Regions from separate parts of the Paenarthrobacter sp. TAF1 genome, predicted to be linked through region 2. Evidence: predicted binding sites of a transcription regulator. Region 2 holds the regulator's gene; each other region holds the start of a gene.
What was found. Region 2 encodes Rex, which represses fermentation and respiration genes when NADH is low (regulators of the CRP and FNR family bind a similar motif). Its sites were predicted from a motif close to CTTGTGAANNNNTTCACAAG; they were not measured.
Positions count from the first base shown of each region.

Region 1: a site for Rex is predicted at 2,307-2,326, ahead of AB4Y81_RS01870 (glyceraldehyde-3-phosphate dehydrogenase). Genes of this name have one in related genera too.
Region 3: a site for Rex is predicted at 1,569-1,588, ahead of AB4Y81_RS21370 (ALF repeat-containing protein). Genes of this name have one in related genera too.

Region 1 covers NZ_JBFRDO010000001.1:400,809-407,328, reverse strand. The annotation lists gene AB4Y81_RS01890 (Nif3-like dinuclear metal center hexameric protein) at 1-261, shown strand, start outside; gene AB4Y81_RS01885 (zinc ribbon domain-containing protein) at 320-1,057, shown strand; gene AB4Y81_RS01880 (YaaA family protein) at 1,076-1,840, opposite strand; RNA gene rnpB (RNase P RNA component class A) at 1,898-2,283, shown strand; gene AB4Y81_RS01870 (glyceraldehyde-3-phosphate dehydrogenase) at 2,548-4,035, shown strand; gene AB4Y81_RS01865 (hypothetical protein) at 4,110-4,319, shown strand; gene AB4Y81_RS01860 (HNH endonuclease family protein) at 4,439-5,239, shown strand; gene AB4Y81_RS01855 (acyltransferase domain-containing protein) at 5,224-6,036, opposite strand; gene def (peptide deformylase) at 6,040-6,520, opposite strand, start outside.
Region 2 covers NZ_JBFRDO010000002.1:441,406-447,925, forward strand. The annotation lists gene AB4Y81_RS04130 (YceI family protein) at 1-415, shown strand, start outside; gene AB4Y81_RS04135 (hypothetical protein) at 582-1,262, shown strand; gene AB4Y81_RS04140 (hypothetical protein) at 1,491-2,198, shown strand; gene AB4Y81_RS04145 (redox-sensing transcriptional repressor Rex) at 2,247-2,954, opposite strand; gene AB4Y81_RS04150 (glutaredoxin family protein) at 3,032-3,286, opposite strand; gene AB4Y81_RS04155 (HAD family hydrolase) at 3,455-4,273, shown strand; gene AB4Y81_RS04160 (DUF559 domain-containing protein) at 4,431-5,396, shown strand; gene AB4Y81_RS04165 (30S ribosomal protein bS22) at 5,628-5,726, opposite strand; gene AB4Y81_RS04170 (helix-turn-helix domain-containing protein) at 5,891-6,103, opposite strand; gene AB4Y81_RS04175 (3-deoxy-7-phosphoheptulonate synthase) at 6,243-6,520, opposite strand, start outside.
Region 3 covers NZ_JBFRDO010000037.1:118-5,983, forward strand. The annotation lists gene AB4Y81_RS21365 (amino acid permease) at 74-1,510, opposite strand; gene AB4Y81_RS21370 (ALF repeat-containing protein) at 1,772-3,820, shown strand; gene AB4Y81_RS21375 (IclR family transcriptional regulator) at 3,988-4,797, shown strand; gene AB4Y81_RS21380 (SRPBCC family protein) at 4,821-5,264, opposite strand; gene AB4Y81_RS21385 (urocanate hydratase) at 5,427-5,866, shown strand, end outside.

The DNA of each region.
Region 1 (6,520 bases), on a different contig from region 2:
GCCGTCCGGGCCAACCATGCCGATGTGTACGTCACAGCGGACATGCGGCATCATCCGGCCTCCGAAGCGCGTGAGGGGGCCACCAACGGGCGGCCGTACCTGATTGACGTATCGCACTTTGCGAGTGAATGGCTGTGGCTTCCAGCCGCCGCAGAAGCGTTGGGCAACGTGCTCGCTGACCAGGGCTACGACGTCGATATCCGCGTCAGCAGTACCAACAGTGACCCTTGGGACTTCATACTGACTCCCGGCGGCGACTAGAGTCTAGGAAAGGGCCGGACCTGATCTCCAGGACCGGCGGCGACAAGCGGAGGTAAGCGTGGCGAAAGCAGCACCGGCAGAACAATTGAAATTGCTTGAACTGCAGGGGCTGGATGCCAAGCTCAAGTCGTTGGCGGGCCGCCGGAAGGTGCTGGAAAACGATCCCCGCATCACTGACCTGACGGACGCCCTCAGTGTGGCCAACGGTGAACTAGGGGCGGCCAAAATCGCTGTCCATGACGCCGAAGCCGAACTGCGCCGCGCGGAAGCCGACGTCGAACAGGTTGCGTCCCGCATCGAGCGCGATGAAACCCGGCTGAACAGCGGAACCGGGTTGTCCAAGGACCTGGTGGCGCTGCAGAACGACATCGCCTCGCTGAACAAGCGCCGTTCGGACCTCGAAGACGTTGAGCTTGAGATCCTGGAGCGCCTGGACACCCTGCGTGAACGCCAGGCTGCCCAGCAAGCCATTGTTGACGACATCCAGGGTTCGTTCGGCAGCATCCGCTCTGAACTGGACGAAGCAATCGCGGAGATCGCGGCCGAGGAGACAGTGGTTCGCGGGCAACGGGCTGTATTCGCCGAGGCGCTGGACCCGGGGATGCTCGCGGTGTACGAAAAGACCATCGCCAAGCGTGGAGTCGGTGCTGCCCGGCTGTTCCACGGAAAGTCCGAGGGCTCGGGGATGATGCTCAGCCCAGGTGACCTTGCCGATGTCAAAGCCGCAGCGGAGGACGACATCGTTTTCTGCCCGGACTCCGGCGTCATCCTGGTCCGTTCAGCGGAGTGGAACTGACCTGACCCGGGCACGGCCTTAGCTGGACAGAATGATGTTCAGGGCGTGTGGCTTCCGGGCGGTGCCCTCAACCAGTTCGGCGGTCCGGATTTCACTGGCGGCCTTCAGGAGCTGATCCGGAGTTTCCGGAGCCTTGCCGCGCCTGGTCAGCAGATGCCGTGCCAACTCACCCCTGGTGTGCTTGGCGAAGTGGCTCACCACGGTGCGCTTGCCGTTCGCCTCGTTGAACACATTGACGTTCACCGTCTGTGCGGCCGGGGGAGCCCACGCTGCGGCGTAGGTGCTGGAGCGGCAGTCCACCAGCAGTTCGCCGTCGACCCGCTGGGCGAGGGCGGCGTTCAGTTGCGGCTTCCAATAGGAGGCGAGGCGTCCGACGTCGGGCAGTGCGGTTCCCATCGACAGACGGTAGGCGGGCACGTGGTCACCAAAGCCAATGGCTCCCCACAAAGCGGAAACAACCAGGATGGACTCCGTCGCCTTGCGGCGCTGGGCCGGCGTCATGCTCTTGAAGCCGAGGGCGTCGTACAGGACTCCCGAATAGACCTGGTGCGCGGGAGCCGCCGGTTCGGCATGCAGCCGGGTATTACGTTCGACGTCGTCCCGCAGCGAGGCGCCGACGCCCAGTAACGCCAGGGCGTCCTCGTGCGCGCTCACTGTCCCCAGAGCTTCAAGGACCTTGGCCCGGTACGGGTTCAGTTCCGGGAAGCTCAGCGACTCCCATTCGATGGCAGGTCCTTTGAGGGCGGGGGTTTTGCCTTCTGAGGGCGGCAGGAGAATCAGCACCAGTCGATATTACCGGTGACTTGGGCCGTCCTGGACGCCGGTAGACTGTACGGCGGATGGGTTGACCAGGCGGCCGCGCGTCACGAAAGTGGCTCGAGGAACGTCCGGGCTCCATAGAGCAGGGTGGTGGGTAACGCCCACTCGGGGTAACCCGCAGGCCAGTGCCACAGAGAACAGACCGCCTGCGTCCCGGTATTGCACCGGGCAGCAGGTAAGGGTGAAACGGTGGTGTAAGAGACCACCAGCTCCCTGGGTGACCGGGGAGGCTAGGTAAACCCCACCCGGAGCAAGGCCAGACAGGACACGTTCGAGGGCTGCTCGCCCGAGTGTCCGGGTAGGCTGCTGGAGGGCGTCGGCAACGGCGTTCGTAGATGGATGGCCGCCTCTCCCTTTCCGGTAACGGAAGGGGATGACAGAACCCGGCGTATCGGTCAACCCATCCATTTATGACTCCCTGAATGACGGGCGTGTGAGTGATTTCACGCCTCCGGGACGACCATGCCCCGGCCTTCCCGCCTAGAATGGTTACTGAACGTAGATGTTCTGCCGCCGGGACTGCGTTCGCAGCCGGCGGATTTTCTTTGCTCTCGTTCAAGGCGCTGTGGGTGGACCGAAGCCCGCCGGCGCATGTGCCGCAGGACTACTCCGGGCGGCCGCCGCCATCCGCATACGAGGACGTATGTGGTTGACCCAAGGAAGGTAGTTCTGTGAGCCAGACGTCAGATTCTTGTCTTGATAAGTGGATGGGCCGGGAGGCTCTCGCCGAGGCCATGATTCCGGTGATCGGCCGGTTGTACCGGGAAAACAACGTGGTCACCAGCATCCACGGCCGGAGCTTGATCAACAAGTCCACCATGAACATCCTCAAGGCCCACCGCTTTGCACGCCGGATGAGCAACCACGAGCTCCTGCTCGAGGAGACGGCACCCCTGCTGAACGCCCTTTCCGAGCTGGAGCTCGGCGCAGCAGCCATTGATATTGCACGTTTGACGGAAAAGTACCGGGCAGAAGGCAATGGCGCCTCCCTGGACGAGTACTTGCGCTCCGAGCTCGCCGAGATCGTTGGCAAGCGCGGCGCTGACGACCGCACCAGCACCGACGTCGTTCTTTACGGTTTCGGGCGTATCGGCCGTCTGCTGGCCCGCATCCTGATCGAAAAGGCCGGTGGCGGCCACGGCCTGCGCTTGCGCGCCATCGTGGTCCGCAAGGGCGCCGACAACGACCTCGTGAAGCGCGCGAGCCTGCTGCGTCGCGACTCCGTTCACGGTTCCTTCGAAGGCACCATCCGCGTGGATGAGGAAGCCAACACCATCACCGCCAACGGCGTCCAGGTACAGGTCATCTACTCGGACAACCCCGCAACTGTTGATTACACCGAGTACGGAATCAAGGACGCCCTGGTGGTCGACAACACCGGACGCTGGCGCGACGCCGATGGCCTCTCCCAGCACCTGCAGAGCAAGGGCGTTGCCCGCGTCCTGCTGACGGCGCCGGGCAAGGGTGACCTCAAGAATATTGTTCACGGCATCAACCACCGCGACATCAGTGACGACGACAAGATCGTCACCGCCGCATCCTGCACCACGAACGCCATCACTCCGGTGCTGAAGGCCATCAACGACAAGTTCGGCATCATTCACGGCCACGTCGAGACGGTTCACTCGTTCACCAACGACCAGAACCTGATCGACAACTTCCACAAGGGTGACCGCCGCGGACGCTCCGCTGCGCTGAACATGGTGATCACGGAGACCGGTGCCGCCAAGGCAGTGGCCAAGGCCCTTCCCGAACTGCAGGGAAAGCTGACAGGCAACGCCATCCGTGTACCCACCCCGGACGTCTCCATGGCCATCCTGAACCTCAACCTGGAGAAGGGCACCACGCGCGACGAGGTCAACGACTTCTTGCGTGAAATGTCGCTGCATTCCGATCTCCGCAAGCAGATCGATTACATCGATTCTCCCGATGTAGTCTCGACGGACTTCGTCGGCTCCCGTCGGGCCGGCATCGTCGATGGCCTCGCCACGATCTCCAACGACAAGAACCTCGTGCTGTACGTCTGGTACGACAACGAGTTCGGCTACTCCTGCCAGGTTGTCCGTGTGATGGAAGAAATGGCCGGCGTGAACCCGCCGTCGTTCCCGGCCCGGGATGTCATCGCTCCCATTGCCGTACTCGAAACGGCCGGCGCCTAGGTCCGCAGCAGTTAACACGGGTTTCCCGGCCGGATCACTGGAAACGGCCGGGAAACCTGACCAGAATGGGTCTCATGGAAAACGAATCAACGATGGAACATGAGACCACGCTGGAGCACGCCCTGGACGTCGCCAAGGCCAACCATAAGCAAGCCCAGAAGCTTCTGGACCAAGCTGTTGCGGCCAATGCTGCCGGGGACGTCACCGACGAGCGCGTGGAACAACTGCGGGGCCTGCTGGCTCTTGCCGCCGAGGACCTCCAACGCGTGACGCGCGAGCAATAACCTGCTCTTTCACCCTCTGTGTAGTGTGACTTCTCCTACACATTGTGGATACCGACTCTGACTGTCGGGGCCGTGTCCTACGCTCGTAAGACACTGCCTGCCCCGTTGGATGGAGTCCCTTGAGCATCACCTGGTCCGCCTATAAACGCGCCCGCCGCCGTTCCCGTCAAGCGTGGGCGGTTCTGGCACTGGCTGCCGCTACCATTGTCGCCGGGCTGTCCTGGTTCTTCACCGTGGGCCAGTTTGAAGCAGCTCAACCTCCGCAATCCGGCCCCAGCGAAGCCCCGGTTTACAACCCCGAATGGATGAAGCCTGTGCGCGGCGCGGCGGCGGTCGTACCCGAAAAGGCCTCCGAGGCCCTGGACCATCTGCCGGTCAAAGGGCGGGCACCGAAAACGGACTATGACAGGGCCGCCTTTGGACAGGCGTGGGCCGATGCGGACCGGAACGGTTGCGACACCCGCAACGACATCCTCCGGCGCGACCTGAGTGCAGTCAAGTTCATGGACGGCTCCTCCTGCAAGGTGGCCTCCGGAACGTTGAACGAACCATACACGGGAAGGCAAATATCCTTCACTAGGGGCCAGGACACCAGCTCCGCCGTGCAAATCGACCATGTGGTGGCGCTGGCCGACGCGTGGCAAAAAGGCGCCCAGCAGCTGACCATCCAGCAGAGGCAGACCCTCGCCAACGACCCGCTGAATTTGATTGCGGCGGATGGTCCGGCAAACGTCAAGAAAGGGGCTGGCGACGCCGCGACGTGGCTGCCGGCCAACAAGAACTTCCGCTGCCACTACGTTGCCCGGCAGATCTCGGTGAAGACGGCCTACCGGTTGTGGGTCACCCAGGCGGAGAAAGACGCCATGAAGAGCGTTCTATCTTCCTGCCCGGATCAGCAGACGATCTACAACGCCAGGTGACCATGCCCGAGTTGCCAAGTGCCGCCGTCGTCGATTCTCTCCAGCACTACGCGCTGAAGTGACGTTTCCCGCGGGAGCTTCTCCAGGTCGTGCATGCCGCGCTGCCGGAAGGTGAAGTACACGGCATCCGTGGCTGCGTCCGTGCAGCGGTCCACGGTAAAGCGGCGGGCAAATGAGGCGATGTTGCTCTCTGGCAGCAGCTTTGCCAGATAGGGATCGAGCATCCACGAGTCACAGGTGGCCACTGCCACCGGCTTGTCAGGAAAATGGCGTGCGAAGAAATCCCGGGCCTCTGCGAAACTCTCGTCCACCAAAGTGGGGGAGAGCCCGCCGTCTTCGGGGATATGCACACCCAGCACCCAGCCCGAGGCGTAACCCTCATCAGGCACCAGATGGAACTGCAGCCTGCCGAGCCTGAAAAGATTGCCGGCCATGTGCAGCGTCAGCCAGGACCAGGTGTCGAGCCCGAAACGCCCATGGACCCGGCGGTTGATCCGCATTTGCAGTCCGACGTCTGCCAGGGACGCAGCGGAGACGTCCACGCCGATTCCCAGGCCGGCATGATAGTCGTGGACCGACGGGGCGAAGCGAAGCAGTGCTTCTATCCAGGTCGCTTCCGATGCACCCTCTGCGGTGATACTGTGCAGCGGAAAAGTTCCCAGCCTGCCCTGCAGGGCGTCCAACGCGCGGACGACGTCCGCGGCCGGGGGAGTGGCCAGCAGACGGGCGCACTCCGGCGCGTCCTCGGCGCTGATGTGCAGGAGTTTGAACAGCTCGGCGTGCGTGCTGGTGTCCATGCCCTAGTGTCCGAAGGGATCGGGATCGACGCCGGGCATCCAGGTCAGGCCGGGCTTGCCCCAGCCGTTCTTCTTGGCCTGCTTCATCGCTTTCCTGGCATAGCGGTCCACCAGGCGGTTGACGTAGAGCTTGCCATCCAAGTGATCGTATTCATGTTGAAGTATCCGGGCGAACCAACCGGTCGCTTCAAATTCCACGGGGTTGCCGTCGCCATCAAAACCCTGGACCCGGGTCCAATCAGCACGTTGCAAAGGGTAGTACTCGCCAGGGAAGGACAAGCAGCCTTCAACGTCCTCGTCAGGATCCGGAAGGGCACCGGAAACTTTGGAAAGCGTCAGGACCGGGTTCACTACGACGCCTTGGGGCGGGACGTCGTCGTCGTTCTCGTACTTGTAGACGAAAATGCGTTTGCCAACGCCGATCTGAGGGGCGGCGAGACCCACACCGTTGGCGGCATCGTTCGTCTCGAACATGTCAGCGATC
Region 2 (6,520 bases):
CGGCGAAACCCTGACGGACTCCAAGGTCTCCGCAACCATCCAGACCGCCAGCTTCGACTCCGGCGATGTCAACCGCGATGGCCACGTCAAGGGCGAAGACTTCTTCGACGTCGAGAAGTTCCCGGAAATCACCTTCGTGTCCCGCCACGTCAAGGCCAACGGAAACAGCTTCGACCTCGTGGGCGATCTCACAATCAAGGGCGTCACCAAGGAGGTCTCCATCGAGACCGAATTCAACGGGGTTGCAGTAGACCCGTTCGGCAACACCCGCGCAGGCGTCTCGGGTGAAACCACCATCAGCCGCAAGGACTTCGGCCTTACCTGGAACGCAGTCCTCGAAGCCGGTGGCGTTTTGGTCAGCGACAAGGTCGTTATCAACCTCGAACTCGCGTTCATCGCTCCGGCCGCAGCCTGATTCCAGAACACCCCGGACGGCGTCCCTGCCCAGCTTCGCGCTGCAGGGGCGCCGTTTCGCATACACATGAGTCACCCGGCCATTGTTCGGCAAACACCCTGTATTTAGCTGCGAGTTGGCTCGGAATTTCCTATGCAACCTTCAACCTGCGGTCTACAGTGATGCCATGAGTACCCCAGATGAAGCACCTCAGCCACAGCAGCCCGGCGCCCAGCCACCGCAGCCAGGCAATGTTCCTCCTGCGGGCTACCAACCTCCCGGCGGTTACCAGCCTCCCCAAAGCGGATCTGTTCCGCCAGGTGGCTACCAAGGGCAGCAAGGTTACCAACCTCCCCCTGCCTACCAGCAGCCGGGACAACCCGCCTACACAGCACCGGCCGGCCCGAACCCCGCACCGCCCGCCGGACTCGGCTATAACGCACCTCCGCGGAACGTCTTCGGTTTGGACTTCAACAACATCGCCCAGAGATTCCGTGACACCACGGGCGTCCCTAAGACCCTCACCACGTCCTACTGGCTGTGGATTGCCGCAGCGGCACTGGGCGTCATCGCCAACTTCGCCAATATCTTCATCTACCGCGACTACTTCGGAGCCCTGGCCATCGGGACGGGGATCTTCAACTTCGTCTTCAGCATCATCATGGCCGCCGTCTACGCCTTCATCGCCATCCGCATGAAGGAGGGCGCCCGGTGGGCCCGGCTGGTCCTCTCCATTTTGGGCGGCTTCGCGGTCTTCTCCCTGCTGTTCCTCCTGATCACTTTCAACCTCGGGCTGCTCAGTTCAGCGGCCGCTGTTGCCGCAGCAATCATGATGTGGCTCCCGGAATCGCAGAAACACTTCGTTTAGCACTTGCTGAGCATGAAGGCCGCGGCCGGATCCCCTGGGATTCCCGCGGCCTTCATCATGAAGACGTACGCCAACATGATGATTTTCCCTGCCCTCTTGAAATTCCTGCGTGTGGTATGCAGCGGCGCGGGACCCTGGGGGTACGGTGGAAGCAGAACCACGCTGGGGGCAGGGTCACTTTGCTGATCCCGGCGGCCGTACCTGCAGTCGAACAAGCAAAGGAATGCCATGAGCAACCCTCCATACCCGCCGTCGAACCCGGGCGACTCCAACCAGCCTGAGCAGCCGGGCACGCAGCCCGCTGCACCACAGTACGGCCAGCAGTCCCCACCGCCGGCAGCTCCGCAATATGGCCAGCCTGCTGCACCACAGTACGGCCAGCCCGCAGCACCGCAGTACGGCCAGACCGGCGCTTCGCCCTATGGCCAGGCGCCCCAGTACGGTCAGGACACCAACTGGCCGAGTCAGCAGCCGGGTCCTGCCACAGTCCCGCAAATGGTCAACATCGCCTTCTGGTTGATTGTCGGCGCAGGCGCAATCTGGCTGATCTCCATCCTTATTTCCATGGCGGCACTGAACGACCCCTCCTTCAGGAGCATGTTCGAAGACCAGATGTCGGCCGGCGGCGCCGCGGATGTCCGCTTTGAAGACGTCCAAGGCTTCATCGTCGGCGTCATGATTGCACTCGGTGTCATTGGTGCCGGCCTGTACGCACTCGTTGCCATCAACGTCCGCAAGGGCAAGAACTGGGCTCGCATCCTCGGCACGGTCCTCGCCGCGCTCTCGATCTTTGCCCTCGTGCCGCTCAGCCTGGCGACGCTTTCAGCACTGCTCGGAATCGTAGCGATCGTCCTGCTGTACCTGCCGGCGTCGGCTCCGTACTTCCGCAAGACACCGCAGTTCGGAAACCCGTACCAGACTCCCTCCGGACGCTAAAGCGACAGGGTTCCAAACACACCACTACGGGCGCGGACCCGGCGAAGGCTAAACAGCCTGGCCCGGGGTCTGCGCCCGTTGTGCGTGGTAGGCAAGAATCTGCAGCTCCGTGGCCATGTCCACTTTCCGCAGATTCACGTGCGGCGGAACTTGCAGGAGCACCGGAGCAAAGCTCAGGATGCTCCTGATGCCGGCAGCAATAACCCGGTCACACACTGCCTGCGCCACCGTGGCCGGCAGGGCAAGCACCACCATGTTCGTGTGGGTTCGCTCCAGGACCCGCTCAAGCTCGGCTGAGTCGCTGACGCGCAGCCACCCTACCTCGTTGCCTATCACCATGGGGTCCGCGTCGAAGATGGCTACGACGTCGAATCCCCTGGACTCGAAGCCGCCATACCGGGCCAGGGCCTTGCCGAGGTTGCCGGCACCGACGATGGCGACTTTCCAGTCATGGGTCAGACCCAGCGCCGCGGCGATGTGACGGCTCAAGTACTGGACTTCATAGCCCACCCCGCGCGTGCCATACGAGCCTACGTACGAGAGGTCCTTGCGGAGCGTGGAGGAACTGACGCCTGACGCCTCGGCCAGCGCTTCGGAGGAGACGCGCTCAACTCCTTCGGCCAAGAGCGAGTTCAGCGCACGCAAATAGAGGGTCATCCGGGCCACAGCCGCGGGCGGGATCTGCTTAGCCGCAGGTTCGTTGTCCCCGGATAGTGCTTCCGCGGACGGTTCCAGCGCAGTCACGGTATTCTCCATTGCGTCGCTTTGTTGTTCCACTCTATGACCCCCGGGCCGGACTCAACAAAAGCCGCTACATACGGGCAAGGCCACCCTCAGCCCTCCAGGGCCTTCTTCAAGGTGCGGGTCAGCCGGGCCTCGTCGATCTTCCAAAAATCGCGCTGGATACCGTTCACCAGCACCACCGGAATCTCTTCCGCGTAGCGCTCCTGAAGTTGGGGGTCGGCGTCGATCCGCTGTTCAGACCAGCTCAAGCCGAGGCCCGCAGTAACGCGTTCGACGGCGGCGCGGGCGTCCGTGCAGAGGTGGCAGTCAGCTTTGGTGAGGAGGACGACGTCGGGAGTAGCCATGTGATTAACGGTAACCGCCCCGCGATCCTCCCTCACACCCCACCCCCTTCAACCCCACCCTCCCTCACACCCCACCCCCTTCAACCCCACCCTCCCTCACACCCCACAGGTAAGGGCCTTCGAGTGCGCCCTCAACGCGGGGTACCCGCCATTGACTAGACTCAAGGCATGCCCGAGGAGAAGAACGTCGCCGTTGCCGCTGCTGCCCAAGCGCAGAAGCACAGCGGCGAAGCTGCTTTCTTCGACGTCGACAACACGTTGATGAAGGGTGCGAGCCTCTTCCACGTCGCACGCAAAATGTATGAACGCAAAGCTTTTACCTTGCCGCAAGCGGCCGGGTTCGCCTGGAAGCAATTTAAGTTCGTGATGCGCGGCGAGAACATGGAGGACGTCCATGCCGTTCGCGACTCGGCCTTGACCCTGGCGGCCGGCATCACCGTAGATGACATCAAAGCCCTGGGCGAAGAGGTCTACGACGAAATGATCGAGTCCCGGATTTGGCCCGGAACGAAGGCTCTCGCAGAGCAACATCTCAGGGTGGGCCGTAAGGTCTGGCTGGTGACGGCGACGCCGATCGAGGTTGCCACCGTAATTTCCACCCGGCTCGGGCTCACCGGTGCATTGGGGACCGTGGGTGAAGTGCATGAGGGCATGTACACGGGGAAATTGGTCGGAGACATCCTGCACGGACCGGCCAAGGCGGTCGCCGTGCAGTTGGTCGCCGACCGGGAGGGCCTGGATCTGGACCACTGCTGGGCCTACAGCGATTCCGCCAACGACATCCCGCTTTTGACAATGGTGGGGCACCCCGTCGTCATCAATCCTGACGCCAAGCTGCGACGCCATGCCCGCGACAACAACTGGCCCGTATACGACTTCCGGTCCGGCCGACGCGCGGCAACCCTCGGCCTCAAAGCCGCCACCGTCGGAGGGGCGATCTACGGCCTGTGGCGCGGCTTCTCACGATTCCGCGGCCCCCGCCTCTAGCGTCGCCAAACCCTCCCTCACATCCCCACTGCTTGAACCAAACCCTCCCTCACATCCCCACTGCTTGAACCAATCCCTCCCTCACGTCCCGGGATGAGGGCAGACCCGCCTGTGGATAACTTCTGCGCTCACAGCCGGATCCGGGTAACAATGCCGTATGCAGATACCGAAACCCGTTCCGTCCCAACTGGGATCCGCTCCGTTCACTCTTGACGAGGCCAAGGCTGCCGGTCTCGCGCATCGCAATCTCTGGAACCGCGTCAGCATTGAAGCAGTGAGTAAAGGTATCTACCGGCCATCGGATTGGGACTTCGACCTTGAAGCAGCTGCCCGATCGCTCTCGGTCGCGAGTCCAGGCGCCTGGATTTCGCATGTCACTGCCGCCCGGCTGCACGGCTTGCCGCTCCCTCCGTGGCTCGCCGATTCCAATGAGCTGCACCTGAGCAAGCCTCGAAATCTGCCGGCAGTGCGGCGAAAGGGCGTCTCCGGGCATAGCGTCGTAGTGGCGGAGAGCGAGGTTGAGTTGGTCCGAGGGTTTTGGATCAGCACCCGGTCCCGGACCTGGCTGGATTTGGCCCGCATATTGCCGTTGAAGGAACTCGTCTGCGTCGGAGACCAACTCATCCGCGTACCCAGGCCCGAATTTGAACAACGGGACACAGCGTTTGCAACCATTGCTTCCCTCCGCTCGATGGTGGAGCTCCACAAGAACCTTCAAGGTGTCGTGCGGGCTCGGGAAGCAATCGACCTGATGCGGGTAGGCGCTGACTCAGCCCCCGAGTCGCTGCTTCGTCTTGCGATGCTTGACGACGGTCTTCCGGAACCCGAACTGCAACTTCGGCTCCGGCTGGCCGATCCCCTCTCCCCTTCTGCCGACCTCGGTTACCGGGAGCGTCGGATCGCTATCCAGTACGACGGCGGCCATCACCTCGCGGAGGAACAGATCTTTAGCGATCGGCGCAGGGACAAAGCGTTCGAGACTGCCGGGTGGACGGTGCTCATCTTCGGGAAGGACGACCTCGCAGACAATTTCGCAAACGCTACCCGGCAGATAAAGAGGGCGTTGCGGCAAGGATGGGTAGACCCCGCAGTCCGTTCCGGCTTCGCACGGCCCCGGACGTGAGCAAGCGCCACACCCAAACCCACGGAACGTGAGCAAGCGTCACACCCAAACCCGCGGGATGTGAGCAAGCGCCACACCCAAACCCGCGGAACGTGAGCAAGCGTCACCACCAAACCCACGGAACGTGAGCAAGCGCCACACCCAAACCCGCGGGATGTGAGCAAGCGTCAGGGATGCAAAAATGCCCGCCACCTCGAGAGGCAACGGGCATTCACGCTTGATGAAGTATCTCTACTTCTTATTGCGGCGCTGGTGGCGAGTCTTGCGAAGCAGCTTGCGGTGCTTCTTCTTGGCCATACGCTTGCGGCGCTTCTTAATAACTGAACCCACGAAAGTTCCTTACAAACTAGAAGTTCCTGTCTGTTGGAACACATCCGCGGAAGCAGACAAGCACAACTGACAGATTCTTACATTGACGTAAAACGTTCCTTAACAGAGTACCGCTTCAAAGGGGTACCCCATGACCACGGTCCGTTGGACGGACCCCGGCAGCCTCAGGCGGTCTCGGATTGTCCGTCCACCACAGCACCTTTGAGGTACTGGGCCACGGCTTCTTCGGGGACCCGGAAGGAGCGGCCAAACCTGACGGCCGGCATTTCCCCTGAGTGGACCAGGCGGTACACGGTCATTTTGGAAACACGCAAGACGTCGGCCACTTCAGCCACCGTCATGAATCGCGCATTCGAGAAGTTGGTCTCCGCGGACATTTCCCATATTCCTTTGCTCTCAGCCGACTAGGACACCCCCAGGAAACGGTGTGACGATGCTGAGCCATCAAACAACCATGTGCTAGATACTCTAGAGGCTGATGGGGCCTATGTGAAAGCCTTTCGACGAAGTGGGATACTACTCCCCCGAGACTTCCCGGCGCTTCCGGGCTGAGGCCGCGAGCTGCTCCAGCACCGAAGCGGTGACATCCCATTCCATGCAGGCATCAGTAACGCTCTGGCCGTACACGAGCTCCTGTTCACCGGCCAACTGCTTGGCAACATCCAGGTTCTGCGCACCGCCCACCAGGAAGCTCTCCAGCATGATGCCGGCAATCGGGGAGGAAGCACCTGCTTCGAGCTGGGCTCCGATCTCCAGGGCAACCTCTGCCTGGCGGTGGTGGCTCTTGCCGCTGT
Region 3 (5,866 bases), on a different contig from region 2:
ATCAGAGCGTTGCAACGACCCTATGACTTTGCCGCGCGAACATTGGCATTAACTGTCATACGGGCGTGGAAAATCAGGCGGTTTCGTCTACCAATTCGGCCCGGCGCAGGCCACCACCGCGGACCCACAGTTTGTAGGCCACGAACAGGAGTACCAGCCAGGTTCCGCCAACATACAGCGCAACCCGGGTGTCCTCGAAGACTCCGAGGATCACGATGACCATCGCCATGAACGCCATGGTCAGGATGGACGCAGCAGGCCAGAGCGGCGAGCCGAATTCCGACGCCGGCAGGCCCTTGCGCTTGATCTCCCGCTTCATCGCGACGTGCGAAACCAGGATCATCACCCAGACCCACACGGTGGCGAAGGTGGCGATCGAGGCAATGAGCACGAACACGTCTTCGGGGATGACGGCGTTCAAAACGACGCCCACCAGCAGGATGCAACCCATCATCACCACGGTCATCCACGGAACGCCGTGGCGGGAAATCTTGCTGAAGCTCTTGGGTGCGTGGCCCTGCTGTGCCAGACCAAACAGGATGCGCCCGGCCCCGAAAATGTCGCTGTTGATCGCCGAGAGCGCGGCGGTGATGACCACGGCGTTGAGGATGTGCGGAGCGGCCGGGATGCCCAGTCCGTCGAAGATCTGCACGAACGGGCTGCCGCTGCTGCCGATCTCGTTCCACGGGAAGATGCTCATCAGCACGCCCAAAGTCAGCACGTAGAACAGGAGCACCCGCACGGGCACGGTGTTGACGGCCTGCGGGATGACCTTTTTGGGGTCGGCGGCTTCGCCCGCGGTAATGCCAATCGTTTCGATCCCGCCAAAGGCAAACATCACGACGGCGAACGCTGCCAGGAGCCCTTCGAATCCGTTGGGGAACAAACCGCCGTGGTTCACGAGGTTCCCCAGCCCCGGTGCCACGCCACCGCCGTCGCCCGTTTGGAAACCGAACACGATGATCGCCGCACCGCCCACGATCATGGCGATAATCGCCACCACCTTGATCAGCGAGAACCAGAACTCAAGCTCACCAAACACCTTCACGCTGAGCAGGTTCATGGCGCCCAGGAACAGGATGATCGCCAGCACCCAGATCCATCTGTCCACCTGTGGGAACCAGAAGCCCATGTAGATACTGAAGGCCGTGACGTCGGCGATTGCCACGATCGCCATTTCGAACACGTAGGTCCACCCGGTTACGAAACCGGCGAAAGGCCCCAGGTAGCGGCTCGCGTATTGGCCGAACGAGCCGGACACGGGGTGTCGGACGGCCATTTCGCCGAGGGCGCGCATCACCATGAACACGGCCGCGCCGCCGATGATGTAGGCAAGCAGGACGGCCGGCCCGGCCTTTTGGATGGCCGACGCCGAGCCGTAGAACAGGCCGGTGCCGATCGCGGATCCGAGTGCCATGAAGCGGATGTGACGGACGTTGAGGCCTCGGCTGAGCGCCGTACCTGCGGCCTGGAGGACAGAGCTCTCCACAGCCAGCTTGGTTTGTTGCATAGTAAAACCTTCTCGTCTTTGGGAGGGGATCGCTATCCAGCAGATCACTTTTGACGGCCTTGTGATCGGACTCACGGGTGATTGGTGTCTTTGATCGCAGACACCATGCTGTGGGTCTCATCAGAGGGTGGTAAAAGTCATAGTTCCCGGTCGGATATGATGACCGCGGACAGCTCTTCAACACGGTCAGGCATCCCTCGCATTTCGCGTCGCCCCCTTTGAACTCTGTGCTGACTCTTGCATCTGTTACTTGGGGGACTCATGATTTCCGTAATCCGCGCTACCCGACGCCGTTGGGCAGCTGCCGTTGTTGCCGTAGTGGCCGGGGCATCCTTGCTCTTTGCCGCACCCGCGCAGGCCTATGACGTGCCGAATTTTGAGGTTCCGAACGCCTCGCAAGCTCCCGTGCCTTTCGTGGAACGGGTGAGTGACGCCGCTGGCGTGGTTGAGCTCTGGAAGACCGGCGGTCCCGCAATCCGCACCGCCGCCGCTGCCGCCTTGGTGGGTGGGCCGGACGCGGTCCAGGCATTCCTCGACGGCGGCCAGGACGTCGCGCTGGCAGCTGACCGGAAGCAGTTGGTCACCGAGCTGACGACACGGGGGAGCGAACATGTCAGGGAGAGCGCGGTCAGGATACTGGCCACTAACGACCCCAGCGTGATCACGAGCTTCCTGTCAAAGGGCTGGGCCGGCGCCTGGGATCTCGACCTGCGGATAACGGCCACTCGGTTCCTCAACTACTCGGGTCCCATCCGGATGGCTGCTTCCAAGAGCCTGGACAACGGCAGTGAGGCTGTCGAGAAGTTCGTTCTCGAAGGCTGGCAAAAGACCGCTCAGGGCCAGGACCGTGAGGCGGTAGCCTACCTGACCAATTCGCCCATTGCCGCCGTCACTCGCGGAGCGCAGGCTGCTCTGGACACCTACGACCCTGAAGTCCTTGCTACATACCTGCGCTACGGTCAGTTCGTTGCCGCAGCGCAGGACCAAAAATTGACTACGGTCACCAAATCACTCGACGCTGTGAGGGCAGATATCGCAGCCAACCCTGCTGGCTCGGCAGCCGTGGCGGATCGCGCGAAGACTGCTCTGGAGAACGCGCGACACGCCGTTGATGGCCCCAAGAAGACCGACCTGAGGCGCTTGCTGGAAGAGCGGGACTATCGCTTCTCGCAGGCTTGGCCCAAGCAGGCCATAGACAAAGCCCGGCTCGCATCCCAAGAGCCCGCCAAGGCTGCATTCAAAAAGGCCGCCGCCGAGCTTCCGGCTTTGCTGTCGACGCTAACGGCCCCTGGTGCTGATCTTGATCCTCTGATCATGGAAGCCCGCCAGGCCACACTGGACCTCGCATTGGTGGGTACGCCTGAAGTGCGGAAGGCAGCTGAGGCTGCTCTGCTGGGTGGGGACTCTGCCGTCAAGGACTTCATTGCCGATGGTCACGGTCTCGCGAGCGAACAGGACAGTGCAGCCTTTGTTAACGACAGGCAGCGTGCTTTCCAGCACATGGCCGCGGGCGGCGTGCACGTGGTCCAGGCTGCTAAGGACGCTGTTAAGTCCGTCAACCATGCAGATGTCCGGTACTTCCTCGAGTACGGACACTCCGACGCGCAGTACTTGGATAACTCGGAATTGGCCGACGGTCTCATAAGGCTCGATTCTCCGGAGCTCCAGACTGCTGCTGGCGTAGCGATGGCGGGCGGGCGAGCGGAACTTCAGGCATTTGCATCAAGCGAACAGTTCACTGCTGCCGAAAAGGACGCGGCGAATGCCCGGCATACCGCCGCCGTAAACACCGCTCTCGCAGAGCTGTCGCGGCTCACTGACCAGGCAATCCTCGACGCCGGTAGGGCGGCTGACGCTGCGAAGGCCGCTGAAGCCGCACGCCAAGCCGAGGCCGCGCGCCAGGCCGAGGCCGCGCGCCAGGCCGAAGCCGCTGGTGGGCAGCTTGCGGCCGGCAGCGTTGATGCATCGCAGCAATCGGGAACAGGAGCAGCCCCGATCGTCATTCCGTGGCCGCGCGAGTACGCTCCCGCCGTCGGACTGGCTGAGACCGGAGCTGTCACGGAGTCCGTAGAAAAGCCCGCAGCAACGCCTTCGGCCGCACCGAGCATTTCCGTGCCGCCGACGACCTCGGCAGCAAAGGGCTCCACTTCGGTGGATTCCCAGTCACAGGAGGCGGCTGCTCCGATGGCTGCTTCTTCTGCGGGCATGAGTGGCTGGACCATCGGCCTCATCGTGGCACTGGTCCTGGCAGCAGCTGGAGCCATCACGTTCCTGTTGCGCCGCAAGGGTCCCTCCCCAGCCGAGGGATAGCCGGCTACGCCTCCGGGCAGTCGGAAAACGTCGTCGGAGTGTCCGGTATACCGGACACTCCCGGCGGCCCGGTGCTGGTCAATGCCTTGTGAAAGGTGCACGCTTGAGTACGGGATACCGGACAGTATGCTCCGGCGCCCCTCAAGATCCCCCAGCAGCGAGGAACCATGACCACCACGCCCACCGCGCCCGGCAAGGCCACGTCCAAAGTCCCGGCTGCCGAAAACACCTTGCGCATCCTGAAACTGTTGGCTTCGCGGCGAGGGCCGATGGCGGCGTCGAATATCGCCACGGCACTGGGCCTGCCGCGGTCCAGTGTCTACCACCTTCTGGGCGTTATGGAGGCGAACGGCTTCGTCCTCCATCTGCATGAGGAGCAGCGCTACGGGCTCGGCATCAGTGCCTTCGAACTCAGCTCCGCCTATTCGCGGCAGGAGCCGTTGTCACGGCTGGGTCGCCCCATGCTGGCGTCGCTGGTCGACGTGATCGGCGAGAGCGCACACCTGGCTGTGCTCCATGGCCGCGATGTCCTTTACATCGTGGAAGAACGTGCCAAGAACCGCCCAAGCCTGGTGACCGACGTCGGGGTTCGGCTTCCCAGCCACCTCACCGCGTCCGGTCGGGCAATCCTCGCCGCCTTGCCCAAGTCGCAGGTCCGCGCCCTCTACCCGAACGCTGCGGCCTTCACGTCCCGGCACGATGTCGAGTTTCCCATCATGAAGTACTCCGCCTTGTCGTCCCATTTGGACCAGGTGCGCCAGCGTGGCTACGCCACGGAAAACGGCGAAATCACTCCCGGGTTCGGCTCCATCGCCGTCGCCGTGACTGACCACGTTGGATGGCCGACGGCGGCAGTCGCCGTCACGTTCCTGGAGGACAAAGTGCCGGCTGAGCAATGGCCCGTACTGGCCGCGCGGATCAGGAAAGCCGCCGACGAACTGTCGGTCCGGATCCATGGTCGCCCGACGGCGGGCTGACGCTTAGTAAGCGCCGATGCACCCTAGCGGCTGCCCGGCCCGGGGGAGTCGCGTTCAACCATGGCGCGGAAAGCTTCCAGCTCGCCCCGGAAACTGCCCCGGTAGGATCCCGTGGCGAAGAGTCGTCCCACCACCGTGGACACCAGTCCGCGTGTTTCGAACAGCTGCTGGATGCGCGTGCCACCACTTTCCGGGGTGAACGTGACATCCGATTCCCCTTTGAGGATCGCGTTGCCGAAGCGGGTGCGGATGTGCCGCGGCCGTTCCGCAGCGATGACTTCCGTGGGACTCGCCATCCGGCCGAACCACACCGTATAGCTGCTGCCGGCCTGGTCGGTGGAGCCAACGAGATCGGTCACGCGTGTGACGCCGCCGATCCACTCAGTAAACCTGTCAGGATCCGTCCAGGTGTCGAAAACCCGCTCCGGCGGCGCGGCGACCAAGGTGGACACTCGATACGTTGCCATGGGTCCAGCATGCGCGCATCCGGGCGCGAAAGCGAGAGCATCCGCATGTCTGTAATCCCGGACAGCACCGTCCGAAAAGCCGTTCCGGCCGCTTGGTAAAGGGGCTTTAGTAGAAGCAGAAGATCTTTCCACCACACACTTCCCACAGACGAAGGAGTCACCATGGCACCCGCCGATTTCACTACTGGTGCCCGTCCGGTCAAGGCCGCGCGGGGTACTGAGCTTACTGCCAAGTCGTGGCAGACCGAGGCGCCGTTGCGCATGCTGATGAATAACCTGGACCCCGAGGTCGCCGAGCGTCCGGATGATCTGGTGGTCTACGGGGGTACCGGACGCGCAGCGCGTTCCTGGGCTGCGTTCGATGCGATCACCCGGACCCTGGAAACCATGGAGAAGGACGAGACCCTGCTGGTGCAGTCGGGTAAGCCGGTAGGTGTCTTCCGCACGAATGAGTGGGCGCCCCGTGTTCTCCTCGCCAACTCCAACCTCGTCGGTGATTGGGCGACGTGGCCTGAGTTCCGCCGGCTCGAGGCTGAGGGCCTGATGATGTACGGGCAGATGACGGCCGGGTCCTGGATCTACATCGGCACCCAGGGCATCCT